DNA from 2 places in the Paraliobacillus sp. JSM ZJ581 genome. Region 2 is predicted to be linked to the other one. Evidence: riboswitches for the same ligand, from Rfam matches in the RefSeq annotation. Region 2 holds a riboswitch; the other holds the start of a gene.
The links. Region 2 has a riboswitch for cyclic di-GMP ahead of ACH6CY_RS14165 (EAL domain-containing protein). Riboswitches for the same ligand answer to the same signal wherever they lie in the genome.

Region 1: another riboswitch for cyclic di-GMP. It lies ahead of ACH6CY_RS15270 (methyl-accepting chemotaxis protein); the one in region 2 lies ahead of ACH6CY_RS14165 (EAL domain-containing protein).

Annotation. Positions count from the first base shown of each region.
Region 1 is NZ_JBISEP010000046.1:3,627-11,468, reverse strand. It holds gene ACH6CY_RS15270 (methyl-accepting chemotaxis protein) at 23-1,813, opposite strand; cyclic di-GMP riboswitch class I at 1,921-2,005, opposite strand; gene ACH6CY_RS15265 (ribonucleoside-diphosphate reductase subunit alpha) at 2,335-4,623, shown strand; gene ACH6CY_RS15260 (ribonucleotide-diphosphate reductase subunit beta) at 4,693-5,742, shown strand; gene ACH6CY_RS15255 (flavodoxin domain-containing protein) at 5,758-6,198, shown strand; gene ACH6CY_RS15250 (TSUP family transporter) at 6,276-7,052, opposite strand; gene ACH6CY_RS15245 (formylglycine-generating enzyme family protein) at 7,125-7,842, opposite strand, start outside.
Region 2 is NZ_JBISEP010000034.1:3,801-11,642, forward strand. It holds gene corA (magnesium/cobalt transporter CorA) at 1-279, opposite strand, end outside; gene nrdG (anaerobic ribonucleoside-triphosphate reductase activating protein) at 416-883, opposite strand; gene ACH6CY_RS14160 (anaerobic ribonucleoside triphosphate reductase) at 880-2,793, opposite strand; gene ACH6CY_RS14165 (EAL domain-containing protein) at 3,028-3,744, opposite strand; cyclic di-GMP riboswitch class I at 3,831-3,924, opposite strand; gene ACH6CY_RS14170 (nitroreductase family protein) at 4,093-4,647, opposite strand; gene ACH6CY_RS14175 (YveK family protein) at 4,867-5,613, shown strand; gene ACH6CY_RS14180 (CpsD/CapB family tyrosine-protein kinase) at 5,606-6,304, shown strand; gene ACH6CY_RS14185 (tyrosine-protein phosphatase) at 6,819-7,586, shown strand; gene galU (UTP--glucose-1-phosphate uridylyltransferase GalU) at 7,650-7,842, shown strand, end outside.

The DNA.
Region 1 (7,842 bases), on a different contig from region 2:
CGTGATTTGACGTAGAACCTTTTTAGTATTTAAATTTTCTTACTAAGTTATTCAGTTCTTCTGCTGATAAAGCTAACTGACTAGATCCGGTCGTTATCTCTTCCATCGCACTTGTTGTTTCTTCTGCCGATGCCGTCGTCTCTTCCACACCTGCTGCTGATTGCTCTGATATAGAAGCAATTTCATGAATAGATGTATTCATTTGCTCACTATCTACTGTCATTTTAGTTAGGCCATCTGTCATTTGCTGTACATTTAGTGTTACTGTTTCAATCGCATCTTTTATTGAATTGAAGGAAGCTCCTGTATTACTTATTTGCTCCTTACCGCGCGCTACTTCTTGATACCCTTCTTCTAATGTTGTAGATACAACAGACGATTCTTTTTGGATGTTTGCTGCAATTGTCGTAATATCCTTAACAGAGTCACTCACTTGTTCAGATAACTTACGAACTTCATCAGCTACAACAGCAAATCCTTTCCCCTGTTCTCCCGCTCTAGCTGCTTCTATTGCTGCATTTAAGGAAAGTAAATTGGTTTGCTCAGCTATATCTTTAATCACGGAAATGAGTTTAGTAATCTCCCTTGACTGGATATCTAGCCCACGCACTTTCTCTACTGCTTGTTTTACAATAGTGTCAACATTACCCATTTGTTTTATTGATTCTTCCATCAATTTATATCCAGTTTCTGTTTCCGTTCCTACTTCCATCGTTGTTTGGCTTACCTTTTTACCATTATGACTAGCTTCTGTTATTTTCGAAGTAAAATTCTCCATTGCATGTGCAAGATCTCCAGCATGACTAGCTTGTGTTTCAGTACCTGAGGCCAACTCTTCCATTGTCGCCGCAATCTGTTCAGAACCATTTTTCACTTCACTGGACGATTGAGTTAAAGCTTCACTTTGTTTACTCACTGTATCTGCTGTTTTATTAATTCGTTGAACAATATGCTTAATATTTTCTTGCATCACATTCATTGATTCTCCTAGTCTACTTATTTCATCTTTTGCTTGATAATCCAGGGAATCGGTTGTTAAATCTCCATTAGCAATATTATTACTCATCTCAACTACTTTACCCAAATGCTTAGATACATGCCGACTTAAAAAGATTATCATGATAATACCAATTACAATAGAAAGGAACATAGACATAGTTAATGTAATTAAAACAGAATTTTGACTATCGATTACATTACTAACAGCTTCTTCTCTCTCATCATTTACCGTATTTCTCAACATTTCTAAATATGATAGTGACTCATTTGTTAAGTCACTAAACTGTTTTGTATAAAATGCAAATAAATTACTTTCAGCTTCATATTTACCAGCAATCTCCTCCAAAAATAATTCGTCTATTCTATCATTAAATGTGTTTATACTTTCCATTAATGATTTTTGTTGATCGGTATCCACGTTTTTTTGGATAGTACTTAACAATTCTTTTACCTTTTCTTGATCTTCTTTATACTCATCTATGTATACATTACTTCCATTTTGTGAATAACTAAGTGCAGACATTGATTTAGCTCTTATCTCTGATCCAATCTCCGTAATAGCAATTGCTCTACTTCCCCTTCTTTCTAATGCATTGACCTCATTTTCAACAGTGACAACTGATTTTATAATAAATCCTAAAGAAATTGCTAATAATAATAGAACAAAAAAGAAAGCGGTTCCAAATTTACCGCCAATTGATTTACTTCTCATACCGATAAGTGGTAAGTCACTCAATTTGTTTATCCATTCCCTCCTCTTCGTTTTGGTTTTCGTTTTTGATATTTTCTTTCGTTTCAGCTTCAATTGTTTCATGACATTTCTCCTCTCTTTTATCATTAAAAAAAAGCTCACCAAAAGAATGGTGAACTTTTTACGTAATTTAGAAACGTTATTCTGCTTACGTGAGTGATTCATTTCTTTTCGGTAGCTCGGCGATCATCGTTTGATAACAACAGACCCGTAGCTTTGCGTCCTTATCTTTCAATAAGTTTGCCCTTTTCCTATTCATTTGTACGTTAACATATGCTAATTATATTATAGTTAAAAATAACTAATTACTCAATATTATTTAAAGGTATTTTTAAATTATAGTAGTTTCTTCCTATACCATTTTACAGTTAATATTGCCATAATGTATATATACTTTTCAAACTAAAAAATATATATTTTACAATTGCTTAATTTAATAAATTACGTTATCATACAATATATAGGTGTTTTCGAACGGAATCCGCCTATATATTGTATTTTTAATGTAGAATGGCAAGAACTCAACATCAAAGCTTCTATAAACATTCATACATATTATTATTTTGTACAGGAGGATATTTATAATGACAATGGTAATGGACAATGATATCCAGCGTGTGTTGAAGCAACTCTCTCAACTATCTAACAAATACGATATGGATATTACTCACATCGAAGAACAAATTCGAAACATAGCAACCACCTCTAAAGATCCGAATCAAGAGGCGCTTTTTTATGCGCTAAATCGGATTTCAATGGATCAACCTAATTGGACTTTTGTAGCAGCACACTTCTATTTAGAGCAAATCTATCAAGAAGCAGCTCGAAATCGTAGTTACGATACAAATAATAAGTACGGAAATCTATATAACCTACTATTGTCTCTAACAGATAAAGGCATCTATGACAAAGCTATTTTAGAAACGTATACAAAAGAAGAAATTGATACGTTAGAACAAGAAATTATTCCAGAACGTGATCAATTATTTAACTACATCGGTTTGTTCCTATTAGCAGATCGTTATTTAGCTCGCGACCATGATCGTCATTTATATGAGTTGCCACAAGAAAGGTTTATGATTATCGCGATGACACTCATGAAACAGGAAGCTGCTGAGAAACGCCTTGATTTAATTAAAGAAGCATATTGGGCTTTGAGCAATTTATATATGACAGTAGCTACACCAACACTTTCAAATGCTGGTAAAAGCTATGGCCAATTATCCTCTTGTTTTATTGATACGGTTGATGATTCATTAGATGGAATCTATTTAAATAACTGGGACATTGCTAGATTAAGTAAAGATGGCGGCGGAATTGGTATTTACTACGGTAAAGTTCGCGCATTAGGATCTGATATTAAGAAATTCAAAGGTAACTCTTCAGGTGTTGTTCCTTGGATTCGCTTACTAAACGATACTGCTGTAAGTGTAGATCAATTAGGACAACGTCAAGGAGCAGTTGCTATTTATCTTGATGTTTTCCATAAAGATATTATGAGTGGGTTCCTAGATTTAAAAACAAATAATGGTGATGAAAGACGTAAAGCGCACGATATTTTCACCGGTGTTTCTATTCCTGACTTTTTCATGGAGCAATTAAAAGTAACTGATGAGAGCGGAAAAAGTATTGGCGAGTGGCACACATTCTGTCCACATCAAGTAAAACAAATAATGGGTTGGAAAGACGAAAACGGGAATGCGCTTGGTCTAGAAGATTTTTATGATGAAACAGATAACAAATACTTTACTGAAAAATATAAAGAAGCTGTCAATCATCCGTTACTACCAAGAAAAACATATCGGGCAATGGATGTAATGGCACGTATTATGGTCGCACAATTAGAAACAGGTACACCTTACATGTTCTATCGTGACGAAGTAAATCGTCAAAATCCTAATAAACATGGACGTGGTGTAGGTAGAACATCAATTTATTGTAGTAATCTATGTACAGAAATCGCCCAAAACATGTCAACAACAACGATTGTACGTGAATATCAAGATGAGGATGAAAATATTGTCATCGTACGTAAACCGGGTGAGTTCGTTGTATGTAACTTATCTTCTATCAATCTGCCAAATGCAGTACGTGCTGATGTATTAGAACGTCTAATTCGTATTCAAGTACGTATGCTTGATAATGTTATAGACTTAAATACAATTAGTGTCGGACAAGCACAAGTAACGAATAAGAAATATCGCGCTGTTGGACTCGGTACTTTCGGGTGGCATCACCTTCTTGCATTAGAACATATTCATTGGGAATCTGATGAAGCTGTTCAGTTTGCCGATAAAGTGTACGAAGATATTGCTTATTATACGATCCAAGCGTCAATGGAATTAGCAAAAGAAAAAGGTACTTATCGTGCATTCGCTGGCTCTGAGTGGGAAACAGGACGTTACTTTGAGCGAAAAGGTTATAATAGCGAGCGTTGGCAGTCATTAAAAGCAGATGTCGCCACAAATGGAATTCGTAATGGCTGGTTAATGGCCGTTGCACCAAACTCTTCCACAGCAAAAATTGGCGGCTCAACGGATGGAATTGACCCATTATATGCGGTTGAATTCGCTGAAGAAAAGAAAAATTTCAAATTCAAAGTTACTGCACCTGACTTAGACCATGTCACTTATAATTACTATCGTCGTGCACGTCATGAGCTAGACCAGACCTGGAGCATTAAGCAAAATGCAGCTAGACAACGTCACGTTGACCAAGGAATTAGCTTTAATCTGTACGTGCGTCATGATATCAAAGCAAAAGATCTATTGCATTTACATCTGTCTGCTTGGGAACATGGTTTGAAAACTACTTATTATGTCCGAAGTACTTCTCAAACAGAAATTGATGAGTGTGAAGCTTGTCATAGTTAATAATGAAAGGGACAAGGAGTTGTTCACTCAACAGCTCCTCCCCTTATTCTTACAGGAGGCAAATATAACATGGTACAAACTGATCAACCGTTGACGAAAATAAAATTACTTAACCCTACTTATCCGAACAAATCTACCGGAATAATTAATGGACAATCTTCTGGTCTCTTAAACTGGAATGATATTGCTTATCCGCAAATGTATGATCTATATCAAACATTATTATCGAATTTTTGGAAAGCACAAGAAATTAATATGCAAGATGACATTAAACAATGGGATAATCTTTCAGAGACCGAAAAAGATGTTTTCTTGCGCATTAACACACAGCTTGCTTCATTAGATAGTCTACAAACACCGACAATGTCTCACGTGATGGACTATGTGACAGATTCAAGCTTTAAAGCGATCTTTGCAGTTATTTCTCAGCAAGAAGCTGTTCATAATGAATCTTATTCATATATTCTAAGTTCTCTTGTACCATTAAGAGAACAAAATGAGCGTTTTGATCAAGCGAAAGATGATCCAATTGTTCGTAAGCGAAATCAATTAATCCTAGATAGCTATGATGCTTTTCGTGAAAAACCAACACCGCAACGATTATTTGAATTAGCGGTTAATTCTATTAACTTAGAAGGCATTTATTTTTATGCTGGTTTTGCTTTCTTCTATCACTTGGCACGCCAACAAAAAATGTTAAAAACAAGTACAATGATTAGCTATATTCAGCGTGATGAAATGCAACATGCGTATTTCATTTCACAGTTTATCCGTATATTGTTAACAGAGAATCCTGAATTAAATACAGAAGAGAATATTCAATATGCCTATCAAACGATTGATAAAGCTGTCCAAAATGAAAAGGAATGGGCTAATTATATTCTAAAAGACATCGATGGCATCGACCTTGATGAATTCCATGGCTATGTGGAATACCTTGCAAACAAGCGTCTGCGCCAAATTGGTTTAGATAATTATTATGAAGAACGTGAGAATCCAATGGCTTGGATACACGTGTTCAGCGACGAAATGTTAAATGAAACAAAATCAGACTTTTTCGAGCAAAAATCTCGTACGTATACAAAAGTTTCTTCTTCTAATGGTTTTGATGAATTATAAGGGAGGCTATTGGCAATGAAAGCTGCCATTATTTATACATCAGTAACTGGTAATACGGAAGATCTTGCAAGACAGATCTACCACGGTATGCAAAAACAGCACATTAATGTAGACTTTATTGCTATCGACGAGTTAGACTATGATACACTTCCAACCTATGATATTATTGCAATTGGGACGTATACATGGGACAATGGCGACCTTCCAATAGAAATGGAAGATCTGTTTATCGCGTTTGAGGAACAAGATATGAAGCATGTCACAACAGGTGTATTCGGCACTGGTGATAGTTTTTACCCTTATTATTGTGGAGCGGTCGATTTATTCCGAGACATGTTATATGTCCATACCAACTTAGCTGTTACACTAAAAATCGAATTAACGCCACAACAAGAAGACCTAATACGTTGTGAAAAATTCTGTGACCGACTCACAAGAACATTAGTACTAGCATAATTTTATTGCATCTATAACAAACAGTTACGTTCAAATGAACGTAACTGTTTGCTTCATTTTATATGCTTTTGCAATAACTAATAAGAGAATACATTATACATATTAATAAACAAAATAGTTAAAATAGCTATATTAAAAATCTTTTCTATTTGCTTATTCGTTAATTTATGTACAAAATTAGTACCAACAAGTCCGCCAATAATACCACCAGCAATCATATAAGGTAACATGACTAAATCATAATCACTAATATTTGTTGTCATTCCGGCTAACATCAGCGCTGATAATTGCGAGAAAAAGATGATAAATATGGAATTAAAGGTCGCATTTTTTGCATTCATTGAAAATAAAAGGCTTAAAACAGCCACATTTAATGGCCCTCCACCAATACCTAAAAACGAGGATAGCAACCCTAGTACAATGCCAATCAATAAAATAATAACCCTGTTTTTTACATTGAATCTTCTCATAACATGCTTATATTTAAAATAGATAAATATTAATAATAACAATACTGCAAGCAATACAGATTGGAAAATCGCTACACCTTTTGAAATCCCAAGACTCATGACAAAGTAGTTAAAGACAGCTTTCCCGATAAAACCACCTAAGATAGATCCACCTGCAATAAGTGCACTATTTATCTTATCAATAGTCACATCCATTTTCCTCATCTTAATTAACGAAACAGCTGCCATCGAAAATACAGTAGCAGCAGAAAGAATACCTATTGTTGACAAATCATAATGCCCAAAAAAATCTAATACAGGCTTGATAATAACACCACCACCTAAACCTGCTATAGCCCCGAGCGTTGTAGCAAATAAGCCAATCATAAAATATAAAACAAACATAGCGATCATCCCCTAAAAAACTATTCCTTTCAACTGATTGAAGGACTTTGTATGATTTGATTATTTTCGTTACTATACATCAGCTACACATCTAAATCCTACATTCCCTGACGAGCTATCTGGTGTATTTGATGAACGGGAAGCAACTCGATACCTATTACAGTATGAATGATGACAAAGATAAGAGCCACCTCGCATCGAACGCATTTGCCCAACAGGAGGCCCTTTGGGGTCAATGATTTCACTATAGTCATACTTCGCATCAAACCAATCTGCACACCATTCCCATACGTTTCCTGCCACATTATACAAACCATACTCATTTGGCAGATAGGTATCTACTGGAGCAGTACCAAAAAAACCATCGCTTGTAGCATTATAAGTAGGAAAACTACCCTGCCAAATGTTGCATCGGTGCTTTTCATTCGGTGTTAACGCATCACCCCAAGGATATCTTTTTTTAACTAATCCACCTCGTGCAGCATATTCCCATTCCGCTTCTGTTGGTAACCGTTTCCCAGCCCAATGACAATAAGCAATTGCATCATTCCATGTCACATGTGTTACTGGATGATCCATACGCTCTTCAATCGAAGAACCTTTTCCTTCTGGTTGGTACCAGTAAGCATCCTTAACGGGTAACCACCATTGATGAGCTGGTGCTACTAACTCTACCTTTTCTATATCTACAAATTGATAAAAAACAAACGACCAACCATATCTTTCTGTTTCGGTGACATAATTCGTCTCTTTAATAAACGTATCAAAAGCTTTATTTGTAACTGCATAC
Region 2 (7,842 bases):
ATCATGCTCTAGCTGATTTAATGTCATCGGTTCAATCGCATGCATAATGAAAAAACTAAAATCATCATAATAATCCAGTTTTGCACGTTGTAAGTTTTGCAAACAATCCTCGATGGCCAAGGGGTGAAAGTGTAATGTCTTTTCAAGATGAATGACTTCTTCTGACGTTGGTTGGTCAAAGTCAATCCAATACCATTGATAATCAATGGTAGACAGATCCTCCATTGCATCTAATTCTATTAGTTGTTGCTGCTTCGTTACTGCAATAATTTGTATCATTTGATAATTCTCCCCTCTCAATCACTAGTATACCCTTGAAAGATGAACAGAAAACGAAACTGAGGCAAAGAAGTCTGTCCTTTTGGGCCTCAACAAAATAAATAAAATGGGACGAGGAGGTTACCCCCTTGTCCCATTAAAGCATTACTTCCATTTTATTTAAGTCAATTACACGTTGGTTTCGGCTTCCTCTAAATGATAAGGATAGATCTTTTTCTGCTAAAATAAATGGTCCATCGACAAGCACGTCACAATAGCTAAGCAATTCACACTGGTAAGGATTTTTTGATTGCTGCAATTGCTCTAATGTGAACCCGCTATAAGCCCAGATGTGTTTGCCCATCGCTTTTAGTCGCTTAGCAACTCTTGCTACTTCTTCTGCTTGAAAGAAAGGCTCACCACCAGACAAAGTAATATCGGTTAATGGATTGCTTCCAGCTTCTTCAACGACTTCATCAACAGTCATTTCTGTTCCATTCCGGATATTCCAGCTTGCTGGATTATGACATCCTTTGCAGAAGTGCGGGCATCCTGCAAAGAAAATTACCGTACGCAAGCCTTCCCCATCTACAACGGAATCGTGTAAAATGTTCATTACCTTCATGAATGATCAGCGCTTTTCTGTACAGTAGCTCCATTAACACGGCTGGTTTGGTGCTTCACACGCTGGCTTTCTTCTGCTCGTTTAGCAGAATTCCATTTCTTCATATCTCCAACAAGATAACCAGTAATTCGGCGAATCCGTTCTACTCTTTCTTGATCATCATTCTGGCATTTAGGGCAAGCATGATCGATAATCCCTGTATACCCGCAAGCTTTACAACGGTCGACTGGGTGATTAATTGATCCATAACCAAAGTCACTTGCTGCCATTGCTTTAACTAATGTATCAAGTGCTTTTGTGTTTTTAGAAACGTCACCATCACATTCAATGTAAGAGATATGTCCACCATTACACAATTTATGAAAAGCCCCTTCTTTACGAATTTTATCAATCGCACGAATAGCGTAATAAACAGGAACATGGAAAGAGTTCGTGTAATAATCCCGCTCTGTTATACCAGGAAGGTTACCGAATTCCTTTTGATCACTTCTCGTGAATTTTCCGGATAATCCTTCTGCGGGTGTTGCAATAAGAGAAAAATTCAAATCATATTGATCGGCAGCTTGATCTGCGCGCTTTCTCATGTGAGAAACAATTTGATACCCTAATTCATACGCATCATCTGATTCTCCGTGATGTTCACCAGTTAGCGCTTTTAATGCTTCAGCTAATCCGATAAAGCCAATACTTAGTGTGCCGTGTTTTAATACGTCTGCTAGTTCGTCTTCAGCGGCCAACTTTTCACTGTCTTTCCACACCCCTTGGCTATATAAAAAAGAAAAGTGCTGTGCTTTTTTCTTTATCTGAAAAGCATACCGTTCCAATAATTGTTTAATCACTAGATCAATATAGTGGTCTAATTTATTGAAAAAACTAACAGTGTCATAAGAAGTCAATGCTATTTTCACAAGATTAATCGATGTAAATGATAAATTCCCACGCTTAATTCCATTTTCTACCCCGTGCCGATTGCCCATCACACGTGTACGACAACCCATGTAGGCAACTTCAGATTCTGTTGTACCATCATAATACTGCCCGTTGAAGGTAGAGTCTATGAAACTGAAATTCGGAAATAATCGTTCAGCAGTCGTCTCTAATGCTAGCTGATAGAGATCATAGTTTCGTTCGCCAGATTCAAAGTTGATTCCTTTTTTCATTTTAAAAATTTGAATTGGAAAAATAGGTGTTTCACCATTTCCTAGCCCTGCTTTTGTTGCAAGCAATAAGTTTTTTACAAATAAGCGACCTTCGTCTGAAGTATCAGTGCCGTAGTTAACTGAAACAAACGGTACTTGCCCACCGCCACGCGAATGCATAGAGTTACAGTTATGAACAAAAGCTTCACACGCTTGATACACGTCACGATCTGTTTCATTCCAAGCTGCTTCGTCAAGTGCTCGTTCGGTAAGTGTAGCTGCATAACGCTTGATGCGTTTTTTATGTTTTAAGAAAGTTTTATGTACATAAGGTGCAAGGTCTTTATCAAACATTGGATAGCTTTGTCCACCGTGCTGCATATTTTGGTTTGATTGAAAAATAATAGAGGCAAGTGCCATTGCGCTTAAAATATCATTCGGTTCCCGCATATAGCCATGACCAGTATTAAAGCCATCTTTTAATATTTCGCCCAATGGAATTTGACAACAAGTCGTTGTTCCAGTCGGCATAAAGTCAAGATCATGTGGATGAATAAAATTTTCTTCCATCGCTTGCGTGATGTCTGGACTTAACATGACTTTTTTGGCATAATGTTTAGATGCCTCAGATGCGAATTTGGACATTTGTCCCATTGGTGACTGACCATCGACATTCGCATTCTCTTGAATTAAATCTTGATTACTAGAATCAACAATTTGATCTATCGCTTCTAGTAAGTGATCCTCTGTCTCTTTTGTGAGCGTTGGCATGGTTAGCATAAAATCCACTCCTGTTTCAATATATTGTACGCATTACGCGATTCAGTTACTATATATAGTATACGATTGTTAGTTTAGCATGTGAAAAGAAGAAAAAACTGTGACATACATCACAGTTCATGATTAAAAAAAGCCATATAGTAAGTGGGACAAGGAAAAATCCTCCTCTTCTTTTTTTTTTTAAGGACCAACTACTCTCTGACACTTGGCTCTTATACTCAAGTATTATTCCCATCTTTCTATGCTTGTTGGTTTTCCTAACAAGAATCCTTGTGCATGTGTAACGCCAAGCGCTTTAGCGACTCGGTGTTCCTCTTCCGTTTCCACACCCTCCAATATCAATGTGATTCCATTTTCTTTACAATATTGTAGAAAGAAACGAATTAAATTTTGTTTCTTTTTTGATTGATCTAAACATTTAGAGAAAATCCGATCTAATTTAATATATTTTGCTTCGAAGTTGATCATCCTATCAAAATTTGCATACCCTTTGCCTACGTCGTCTAAAGCAAATATGTAACCTTGATTTTTGAGTGTTTTAATATGTTTCTTGAATAATGCTGGATCTTCAACAACCTCTGATTCGGAAATTTCTAAAACAATTTGATTTTTACTAATTTGGTTATCTATTAGCACACAGTTAAGAAAGGATTCAAAATCATCATTGACGATAGTAGAAGGGAAGACATTAATAAATAGAAGCGCTCTTTGCTTTTTAACTGCTGAAGAACAAAAAGTTATCACCGCTTTCTTAATTGATCTTGAGTCTAATTCGTATAAACGTTTTGCTTTTTTTGCCTCTTGAAACATGCACAATGGATTTGGGAATAAACTAGTACGTAAAAGTACTTCATAACCGATTTTCTCTTGCGTATTTGTGCTGAAAATAGGCTGGAAATAATGGTGGAATTTTTCTTTTTCAATCAGTGTATCAATTAACATGCACACAACTCCTTGTTAATCATACCTTTATGAATGAAAAAGGTGAACACTACTAATCTAGGAGGTTCACCTTTTCAATGGAGTTCTTCGGTAACTTGGCAATCATAGCATTAAAATATTTTATGCTTTAGACCCATAGCTTTGCGTCCTTACCTTTCGATAAGTTTGCCATTGTCGGTAAACAGGATATGTATTTTTTATATATTATATCAAAATTCTACAAAATTCCAATATTTTTCACAATAAATGTAATAGAGGAAAAAGTCATAATTTTAAATGGAGAGACGGTTGAGCAGAAGTTGATTCCTAAAAATAAGATAAAGGGTCTTTACTGTTGCCCGATCTCGGCTAGAATTTTCCTTCATGAATGAAGTCTTGTAATGGGTGACGAGTAGAAGGCATCTCACGTGCTTGTAATTCAGAAGATAATGTTGCTTTATTTCCTTGATATCCTAAAGCTACGACAGTATGCAGTTGATACTCATCAGGAATTTCTAACACTACACGTGCCTTTTCTTTATTGAATCCACCCATTGGATGGGTAATTAGCCCGTTTTCGAGCGCTTGCAATGCGAAAAAACCAAAAGCTATTCCTGTGTCAAATGTGTGTGAACTTCCTTTTTTCTTAGAAAGAAATAAAATTAGTACAGGTGCCTTTTCGGACCACACTCGGTTGCCATCCATAATAAACGAGTGGAAACGTTCGCGATCATCCTTTGTTCGTGCAATAATAAATCGCCAAGGCTGTAAATTCATACTAGAAGGTGCCCAACGAGCTGCTTCTAATGCACGAAATACTAAATCATCAGGAACATCTTTTTCAAGAAACGCTCTTGGTGACCAACGTTTCGTAAATTGCTCATGGATGGAAAAATCCGCTTTGCGATTGTGTTTAATAGTCATTCTAAAGTCCTCCTAATAAACAAGTTTATTTCCGCAATTATACATAAATTCAAACAAATAAGGAAGGGTGTGTCGCTTGTTCTATTGTAGTTTCTTGTAAATTCCGATGAAAGTTTGAGAAAATTCTGTCCAAAAAGATAGAACATTGTGATATAATTTCGTTTGTATGAGTTTAAATGATCGAGATGCTAACAATAAACATGCAGGGGGATCGACAGTATGGAAGAAACAATATCATTGAAAGAAATAATGGAGGTATTGAAGAAGCGTTTTGGTCTCATTTTCTTACTTATTATTGGAGCAGCACTTATTAGTGGGCTAGTCACCTACTTCTTCATTACACCCACCTATCAATCTAGTTCACAATTCATTGTGAATCAAAAATCAACAGAATCTGATCAAGTAGATTATAATGAAATCCGTTCTAATGTGGAAATTATTAATACATACAACGTAGTTATTCGTAGTCCACGAATTCTAGATGAAGTAATCAACGAACTAGATCTGACAATCTCAGCAGGTACTTTAAGAGAAAAAATTAATGTCGGTAGTGAGCAGAATTCCCAAGTGGTTACCGTGACTGCAACAGATCCAGACCCAGCAATTGCAGTAGCTATTGCAAATAAAACGGTTGAAATTTTCCAACAAGACATTGGCGATTTAATGAATGTAGACAATGTTAGTGTCCTATCTGAAGCGGAATTAGATGCCGACCCATCACCAGTCAACCCGAAACCGATGTTAAATATTGTAATTGCACTTGTAGTAGGCGCAATGGCAGGAGTAGGGCTAGCCTTTTTGTTAGAATATTTAGATAATACATTAAAAACAGAGCAAGACGTCGAACAAAAATTAGGACTTCCAGTAATAGGAGCAATCTCGCACATTAAAGAATCAGACTTATCATCTGTCCAGTATCAATCACCAAACATGAGAAAACGAGAAAGGGGAACGTTCAGTGGATAAAAGAAAGAAGCAAGCTAGAAATACAATGATGCGCCATTTAATCACAAAATTAAATCCGAAGTCCCCTATATCTGAGCAATATCGTACGATTAGAACGAATTTGCAATTTTCATCGATCGATGATGAAATGCAGAAAATATTAATTACATCTTCTGCTCCATCTGAAGGAAAGTCGTCAACCGTTGCAAATCTAGCAATCGTATTTGCGCAACAAGGGAAGAAAGTATTACTGGTTGATGGTGATATGCGCAAGCCAACTGTACATTACACGTTTCGAATCGATAATCGACGTGGGTTAAGCAGTGCCTTAGTTGGCGAGACAACTTTAGAGGAATCTATTAATAAAACTGATATAACCAATTTAGATATTTTAACTTGTGGACCAGTGCCGCCGAATCCTTCTGAATTACTAGCTTCAAAAGCAATGGAAGCTTTAGTGAATCGTGCTAGTGAATATTATGACATCATTCTATTTGACACCCCGCCAGTGCTGGCGGTAACGGATGCACAAATCTTAGCAAATGTATGTGATGGATCGATTCTAGTCCTTCGTAGTAAACAAACCGATTATGAAGCCGCACAAAAAGCACGGGATCTACTAAAGCCAGCACGTGCCAAGCTGTTAGGAGCTGTGCTGAACGACCGTGAAATGAAAAAAGGAAGAGACTACTATTACTATTATGGTAACTAGTCAAAGCTTTTACAGATCATATGAAAAAACACCGACATTCCATCAACATAGATTTCGGTGTTTTTTTCTATACTATTTTAAGCACACATCGACGTATTATAAGAAAAAACGCAAAAAATTACAGTATAAAAAAATTTTATCTTTAATTCAAGGGCAAGCAGTAATTGAATGGGAAGCGATTTTTACCAATCTAAATAATTTTTAGAGAAATAACACATAGCAATGACTTAAATAACTAGTTTTGATAGAGGAAAAACCATTACATATAATAAAAAGTACTGATAAAAGAATTAAATAAACATAGTTTTCTATTCGCTCAGTTATTTATTGTGTTATTTTATTTCTTCTTTTCCCTTTGTCAAGAAAACATCATAGTGGAAAGGCGTTTATCCATAGGTATATTGATCTATTTTCTTTTTTGTTATAATATGCATTGTCTATTTCTAAGTCTTTTAATTCCTGCTATAATAAAACTATTGTGTGTAACAAAGTTATTTGAAAAGGTTGTGCGTGTATGATTGACATTCATTCTCATATTCTACCAGGTATAGATGACGGAGCGAAACATTTGGAAGAAAGTGTTGCGATGGCACGTGCAGCAGTGTTAGAAGGAATTCATACAGTGATCGCCACGCCACATCATAAAAATGGCCGTTATGATAATACGAAAGAAATGATCCTACCATTAGTAGATCAATTGAATACTAGGTTACAACAAGAAGAAATTCCACTCACTGTTTTACCTGGGCAAGAGTCACGTATTTACGGAGAAATGATAGAGGATTGCGAAGAAGGAGTAATTCTTCCGTTGAATAAAAATACTCGATACGTATTTGTTGAATTACCTTCTAGTAATGTACCGCGATATGCAAAGAAGTTGTTGTTTGATATGCAGTTAAACGATCTTAAACCAATTATTGTTCACCCAGAACGAAATAAAGTAATTATGGAAGACCCTAGTATTCTATACGATTTCGTTCGAAATGGGGCATTAACTCAAATTACCGCAGCAAGCGTGACCGGTCATTTCGGTAAGAAAATTAAGAAATTCACTCAAGAATTAATCAAATTGAATTTGACACATTTCATTGCTTCAGATGCGCATAATACATCATCTCGTGGTTTTCGTATCCAAGAAGCAAGTCAAGTCATCCAAGATACGTTTGGTCATTCGATGTTATGTTATTTTATGGAAAATGCGCAATGCATGATAAATGATGACACGGTAATTGGTGACGAACCAATTAAACCAAAGCAGAAAAAAATATTAGGCTTGTTTTAAATCCTATACTTACGATAAGCTAGTAGTTGAAGTGTAATAGATGAAGAAGGAGAGAAGGACAAAATGAAGAAAGTCAGAAAGGCGATTATTCCAGCAGCAGGCTTGGGAACACGATTTTTACCAGCAACGAAAGCAATGCCAAAAGAAATGTTGCCAATCGTAGATAAACCAACGATTCAATACATTGTTGAGGAAGCAGTAGCTTCAGGAATTGAAGATATTATTATTGTCACCGGTAAAGGGAAGCGTGCGATTG